Regions from separate parts of the Exiguobacterium sp. UBA1053 genome, predicted to be linked through region 3. Evidence: riboswitches for the same ligand, from Rfam matches in the RefSeq annotation. Region 3 holds a riboswitch; each other region holds the start of a gene.
What was found. A riboswitch is a leader RNA that binds a small molecule or an ion and turns the genes downstream of it on or off. The one in region 3 is predicted to bind thiamine pyrophosphate.

Region 1: another riboswitch for thiamine pyrophosphate. It lies ahead of B3G15_RS14500 (ECF transporter S component); the one in region 3 lies ahead of thiD (bifunctional hydroxymethylpyrimidine kinase/phosphomethylpyrimidine kinase).
Region 2: another riboswitch for thiamine pyrophosphate. It lies ahead of tenA (thiaminase II); the one in region 3 lies ahead of thiD (bifunctional hydroxymethylpyrimidine kinase/phosphomethylpyrimidine kinase).

What each region holds. Positions count from the first base shown of each region.
Region 1 is NZ_DCDO01000018.1:152,860-155,124, forward strand. Features, by position in the region: gene B3G15_RS14495 (ABC transporter ATP-binding protein) at 1-542, opposite strand, end outside; gene B3G15_RS14500 (ECF transporter S component) at 539-1,111, opposite strand; TPP riboswitch at 1,211-1,310, opposite strand; gene B3G15_RS14505 (50S ribosomal protein L25/general stress protein Ctc) at 1,406-2,083, opposite strand.
Region 2 is NZ_DCDO01000003.1:325,445-327,709, forward strand. Features, by position in the region: gene B3G15_RS02660 (glycoside hydrolase family 3 protein) at 1-408, shown strand, start outside; gene B3G15_RS02665 (hypothetical protein) at 438-746, opposite strand; gene tenA (thiaminase II) at 798-1,493, opposite strand; TPP riboswitch at 1,567-1,673, opposite strand; gene B3G15_RS02675 (DUF1002 domain-containing protein) at 1,867-2,265, shown strand, end outside.
Region 3 is NZ_DCDO01000005.1:129,768-132,032, forward strand. Features, by position in the region: gene thiM (hydroxyethylthiazole kinase) at 1-333, opposite strand, end outside; gene thiD (bifunctional hydroxymethylpyrimidine kinase/phosphomethylpyrimidine kinase) at 314-1,117, opposite strand; TPP riboswitch at 1,233-1,343, opposite strand; gene B3G15_RS04795 (murein hydrolase activator EnvC family protein) at 1,407-2,265, opposite strand, start outside.

The DNA.
Region 1 (2,265 bases), on a different contig from region 3:
ATCGTTAAATCGTGTTCTTTCTGAATCCGAAAGATCAACGCCATCAGCTCGTGTTGTCCGATTGGATCAATCTGGGCTGTTGGTTCATCGAGTAATAAGATCGCCGGCTCGAGCGCTAGGACCGCGGCGAGCGCGAGGCGCTGTTTCATCCCCCCGGATAGACTCGCGATCGGTGTCGAGAAGGGGAGAGGGAGACCGACGAGTGCGAGTAAGCGTTCAATTCGTTCCTCCATCTCCGCACGTGGAATCGACCGGTTTTCTAAACTAAAAGCGATTTCGCGTCCGATCGTTTCCATGCAGAACTGTTCTTCTGGGTTTTGGAATAGCACTCCGACCGAACCGGACCGGGTAACGGTTCCCGTCTGTTCGACTTCAATCGTCTCAGGTGTCAGTCCGGCTAGGGCATGAAGCAGTGTCGTCTTGCCACTCCCGCTTCGTCCGAGCAGAAGGGTCGTTCCTTGTTCGATCGTCAGCGATACATGATCGAGCACCGACTTCATCTGACCGGGGTAGCGGATGCTGAGGTCGTCGACAGTAATCATGCGACTTCCCGTTTCGCACGTCCGGCCGCAAACCCGTTCAAGACACCGGTCGCAACAAGGCGACGGACGAGAATCGCTGCAAGCAAGCCGCCGAGTAATGCACCACTAATCAATTGTAAACCTGTTGTCGCAAGCAACGTCGTCGTCGTGTAGTAACCGAATCCGTTCGCGATCAGACTATAGACGATGCTACCAATTGCGGCTCCAACACCCGATAACATCAATGTCCAGGTGTCATAACGGCGATAACGCGTCATCGCAAAGATGAGTTCCGCACCAAGCCCTTGGCAGACCCCGATTAGAAGAGCCGATAAACCAAAGTGACTACCCGTGAACAGTTCGACGGCTGCCGCGACGATTTCCGCGATGAGGGCGGCACCTGGTTTTTGAATGATTGCCGCGACGAGCGGGCTCGCGATGATCCAGATCCCAAACATCCAGTTGGCCCCGACTGGTCCGAAGATTGCCGACATCGGTAACCAGAGTGTTGACCAACCGAGATAGATGACGCCGCAAGCGACGGCGAGCATCATCATGACCATGATTTCTTTCATTTTCCAGTGTTGCATCGTGTTCGTCCTCCTTTAAGTGGGGGAGACACCAAAAAAGACCGCCCTCCGTAAAAAGAGAGCGGTCCTCAGAAAAACTGCGCGCAGCAGGAGTCATTGGATGTGATCGCTCCACTTTCCTACGCTAGTATGAACTAGATCAGGTTCGAAGGGTCCGAAGTGAATCGTCTCAGCCAAATGGGCTCCCCTAGTGGATATGGTAATAGATGATACGCTGTTCACTTTAGGCAATCTTCTGTCTATTGTCAAGACACAAAAAAACGATACGCCACGAAGGGCGTATCGATAAACGACTTATTTGTTATCTTCGTTCTCTTCTTTTGCTTCTTCTGAAGACTCTTCCGTAGCTTCCGCTTCGTTGTCTTCACCAGCTTCCGCTTGCGCTTCAGCTTCTGCTTCTTCGATTTCCTCAAGATCCTGCTCGAGTGTAGATTCGACGACAGCTGCGACTTGAATGTCGCCTTCTGTGACGATACGGAAATCTTTTTGTTCCGGAAGATCAGCTACAGAAATCGAATCCCCGATTTCGAGGTTCGTGACGTCGACTTCGACGTTCTCTGGTAATTTATCTGGTGTTGCTGCGACTGTTACTTTAAAGAGTGTCTGTGACAGGAATCCGCCGACTTTAGCGCCAGCTGCTTCACCGACGAGTACGACGTCTGCTTCGACTTCTGTCTCTTCATCCATTTTAACGGCGATGAATTCAACGTGATCGACAGTTGGTGTGAAGACATCCATATCACGACGGTTGATCAAGACGTTAATATTTTTACCGTCGAGTTTCAGTGAAATCAAGACGTTCTCACCGTTTTCTCGAACGATTTTAAGCAATTCTTTTTCTTCAAATGCGATTGGTGTACTTTCCACTTTGTAACCATACACGACACCAAGAGCTTTTCCTTCATGACGTAATTGTTTACGGAGTGAGCGTGGACGTACCTCGCGTTTTTCGGCTGTTAATTTAACTGACATGTTCATTTCCCCCTTGAATTTAGTATAGCCCTCAAAAGGTAATGAATGTAGGAGCAGGACAAGTCCTGAACAATTTAAATATGCTAAGACAATCGGTTTCAGACTCTTTTGAATCTGACGCTTTCGTGACTTTGCATTTCTCTCCCAGGTCATTACGCTGATATTGAGAAACATGTGTGAGT
Region 2 (2,265 bases), on a different contig from region 3:
GATGCAGCAGATTACATCATCGTCGGTTCCAACGTCAACACGAGTGCTAAACTACTACCTACTGCACCAGAACAAGCGATTCCGGCTTCAATCTTCCGCTATGCGAAACAAACGGAGACACCATCCGTCCTGCTCAGTCTCCGTAACCCATACGATGTTGCTGTTCAACCGGACGCACCGGCACATGTCCTCGTCTATGGCTTCAAAGGTGATCCGAACGGTCCAGACTCCGAAGCAGGCAATCTAAAATCAGCGGGACCAAACCTGCCTGCAGGTATCCGCGCGATCTTCGGAACGTTCAAACCGCAAGGCACTTTACCGGTTGATGTGCCGATCTTTCAGAACGGTGTCTTTACCGACAAACTGCATCTCGAATTCGGTGACGGCTTTAAAAACTGGAAAAAATGAGGACATGATACACAAAAGACCGAAGCTCCTTAAAGGATGCCTCGGTCTTTTAATGATGGATATGCAGATTCGGCTTCTGCTTTCGTACGCTCGTAGACACGATGAAGTGAATAAGTCAACGAAGCGTAGAGGACGACGACCAGGACAGTTGCGATAGTTCTCCCCGTTGTAAAACCGAACTGAAGCAACCCCTGAAAATTCTGAATCGTAGCATATGTGCCGTACACCACCATCAATATGGGAATGATGTACCCAACAAATCTCACTTTCACTTTTCCGAGCACCTGTTGCACAACATATGCCGCGAGAATCACGAGTGCGATCACGATGATTTCCATTCCAATCCCTACTCTCACTAAATGGTATTCCTAATTCTACCATTTATTGATTCAAGAAGATACCGCTCGTGCCGGAATCGTTTCGTAAACCGACGTAAACGTCTCTTCCGTCCATCCCATATGCCAAAACAGCAACTCATAATAACAGCTCGTCACGAAATGACGTTTCATCCGCTCGCGTTCCGTCGGGCTTGCTTGCTCCGCCAGCGCATCAAGCCGTGCAATCTGATCAAAGACGACCTTTTCGAACCATTCCGAGCTATACGTGTCGATCCATTGCTGATAGATTTTTTCTTCCGGTGTACACGTCAGTAATTGTTGCCCGACTTCATAATACAACCAGTAACATGGCAAGATGGCAGCAATCGTCTCACCAAGCGTTCCTTCACTCGCATGATGCATGTGCGAGACGTACGCATATGCTGTCGGTGCCGGTTCAAATGCTTCAAGGTCTGCTGCCGTAATACCGAGCGGCTTAAAAAATGATTGATGTAAGCTCAGTTCTGCCTCGTAAGTCGAAGTAGCATGTTCGGCAAGTGTCGCGATCGTCGCGAAGTCGTCCGCTTTTGACGCTGCCTTCGCTTGAATCTTCGCAAAGTGTTTTAAGTAATAGGCATCTTGCATGACGTAATGCCGAAATTTCGAGAGTGGTAACGTCCCCTCTCCGATTCCTTGAACGAATGGGTGCGTAAAACTACTGTTCCAATACGCTTGTGCCGCTTGTTTGATTTCTTGTGTGAATGTCATGATCTCATCCTCCTCGTTTGGTATGAAACGAAAAAACACCACCCCGAAACACACGGGCATGGCGCAAGAAGAACAAGACTTGACGCCACTTCCCTCCGTAAGTACGAACTTAATCAGGTTCAAAGGGTCCGAACGTCTTCGTTCGTCTCAGTCAGCCTACCGACTCCCCTAGTGGTCATTATTCGATTCCCATCCACTATAGCATGCTGAAAATGGAAGTCAAGTTGTCCTCTTTTCGCTATACTATGGAGTGTCAGAAGACGGATGCCGTCTCCATCTACAGACCGATTCCGAACTTCTTTCGTTCTCGTACACTAACTTTAGTACCTGATACTATAATTCATTCTGTTACTCATAATTGGAGGATTTCATTATGCATACACCAACAAAAATCATGGCGTCAGCCGTTATCGCTTCTGCTTTATTACTCCCAACAGCCGCATCTGCCGAACAAGTCGTCGATAAGACGATCGTCACACTCGGGGAGTCGCTCGGCGCAAAGGATAAAGCATGGGTGCTTTCCCGTCTTAATGCACCGGAAGGCATCACGCCGATCATCGCCACTTCTGCTGACGAAGAAAAATATCTCGGGAAAAACATTCCACAGTCGCAAAAAGGCGGCAACATGTATTCGTCGGCTAAAATCGAACTGACGGAAAAAGGAGATGGACTTTCCGTCTCGACGGAGAACATCACATGGGTGACGAAGGATATGTATCTCAACGCTCTCGTCACAGCGGGTGTCAAAGATGCCGACATCACGATCACTTCT
Region 3 (2,265 bases):
AATGACCGTACACCCGAGATCAATAAGTTCTTTAGAAAAGGCAGTACGTAATGTCGTTGCTCCTGCTCCAACTGGATCAAGAACGATCGGGACATTCAAACGTCCCGCTTCACGGGCTGCAAGTCGTTGAGCTGCTTGCATGTCTGCATCGATCGTACCAATGTTTAAGACGAGGGCTTGCGCGAGTCTAACCATCTCTTCTACTTCGCGAATATCTTCCGCCATGACGGGTGATGCTCCAACAGCGAGTGTGACGTTCGCACAGTCGTTGATCGTCACCGTGTTCGTCAGATGGTGAATGAGTGGTTTGTGTTCAAGAATGGTCGTAAACATGTGTATCCCTCCAAAGTGAATGAAAATGATGTGTCGGTCCAATACCTTGTCCGAGGGCAAATCCATGACGAATTGCCTCCGTGACATAGCTCTTTGCCTGTCTTACGCTATCTGTTAAATCTTCTCCAAGCGCCATCCGCGCCGCAATCGCCGCAGATAAGGTACAACCAGTTCCATGAGTATGTTGATTGTCTAACCGTTCCGATGTGAAGCGGTGTTCCACTTCCCCATCAAACAACAAATCCGTCGCAGCTCCTGAGAGATGTCCACCTTTTAGTAATACTACCCCTGTCTGTGTAGCCAATTGATGCATCGCCAATCGCATTTCCTCTAGATTGGTCACTGATCGTCCTGTTAAACGCTCCGCTTCCGGTAAATTCGGTGTGACGAGTGTCGCAAGTGGTAGAAGTTCTGAAATCAATGCTTGTTCAGCCTCCGTCCTCAATAGGGCATGACCACCTTTAGCGACCATGACGGGATCTAATATGATCGGAACTGTCTGTTTGCGGAGATGTGTAGCAATGACACGAATCGTCTGCGCATTCGAGACCATTCCGATTTTGATCGCATCGACACGAATGTCTGAAAAAATCGACGTTAACTGGGCATCTACGATTTCTGGGGATAACTCTTCCACCGCTTGAACACCCAACGTATTTTGCGCCGTGACGGCTGTCAGGACGCTCATTCCATAAACGCCTAAAGCTGAAAATGTTTTTAAATCTGCTTGAATCCCAGCTCCACCACCGGAGTCGGATCCTGCAATCGTCAGTACGTGTTTCATGTTCTTTTCACCTTCCCATCGAGCAATGTAAGGGAGTCGTGACCGACAAAAAAAGCGTCGACCGCTGTAAAAAAGCAGTCGACGCTATACGAAAGCGTTATACACGCATTCCGGTATCCGTTCGGCTCAACTTTCCTACGCTGGTATTATCCAGTTCAGGTAATAGGGTCGAAAACAGATTGGTTTTCCTCTCAGCCGGATTCCTCCAGCTCCCCTAGTTGCTCAAGTATTCGTTTCGCCTTAACTGTAGCATAGAGAAGAAAAAAAAACGAGCCGAAGCCCGTTTTGATTACAGATATGCCAATGGATTGACTGCATTCAGAGGAGAAGAAGCACTGTATTGATAGCCTCCGACATGTAGTTCGAAATGCAAGTGTGGTCCTGTTGAATTCCCTGTACTACCAAGTGTTCCGACTTGCTGACCTTGAGAGACCGTTTGTCCTGCACGAACCGATAATGAACTCATATGTGCGTAGACAGTCGTGTACACTTGTCCATCGAGGAAGTGAGAGATCATGACATGATTACCGTAAGGTCCACCACCTGATGCTGTAATGACCGTTCCAGCTGCTGCAGCGACGATTGGAGACCCGACCGAACCACTGAAATCAACACCGTTGTGGAACGTATAACCATTCGCGCCGCTTGCTGGTCCGAATCCTTGCGACACTCCACCAGAAGATGGTCGAACGAATTTCCCTCCACTCGAAACAACGGGCGGGGCAACAGAATCAGTTGATTCCGAACTCTTACCTGCTTGTTTTGCTGCTTGAGCATTCGCTTTAGCGGCTTTTTCGGCTGCCGCTTTCTCCGCTGCTGCTTTTTCAGCCGCTGCTTTAGCGGCTGCCTTCGCTGCCGCAATTGCACGTTCTTGCGCTTCGAGAGTTGCTTGAAGTTCTTTTGCGTCTAATAGTTCTGTCGTAAACTTCGTCTTCCCTTTTCGTAATTTCTTCAGTGTAGCACTACGTTCTTTCATTTGAAGCTTTAACGCTTTCTTTTGTTCAATCAATACTTTCTTTTCTTGCATTTGCTCCGCTTTTTTCTCAACGAGCGCTTGTTTTGCTTCTGCTAATTTTTGTTGCGTTGCGATGTAGTCCGAAATCATTTTATCGTCTTGCTCAGCGATTTTTTTCCCCGCCATGACACGG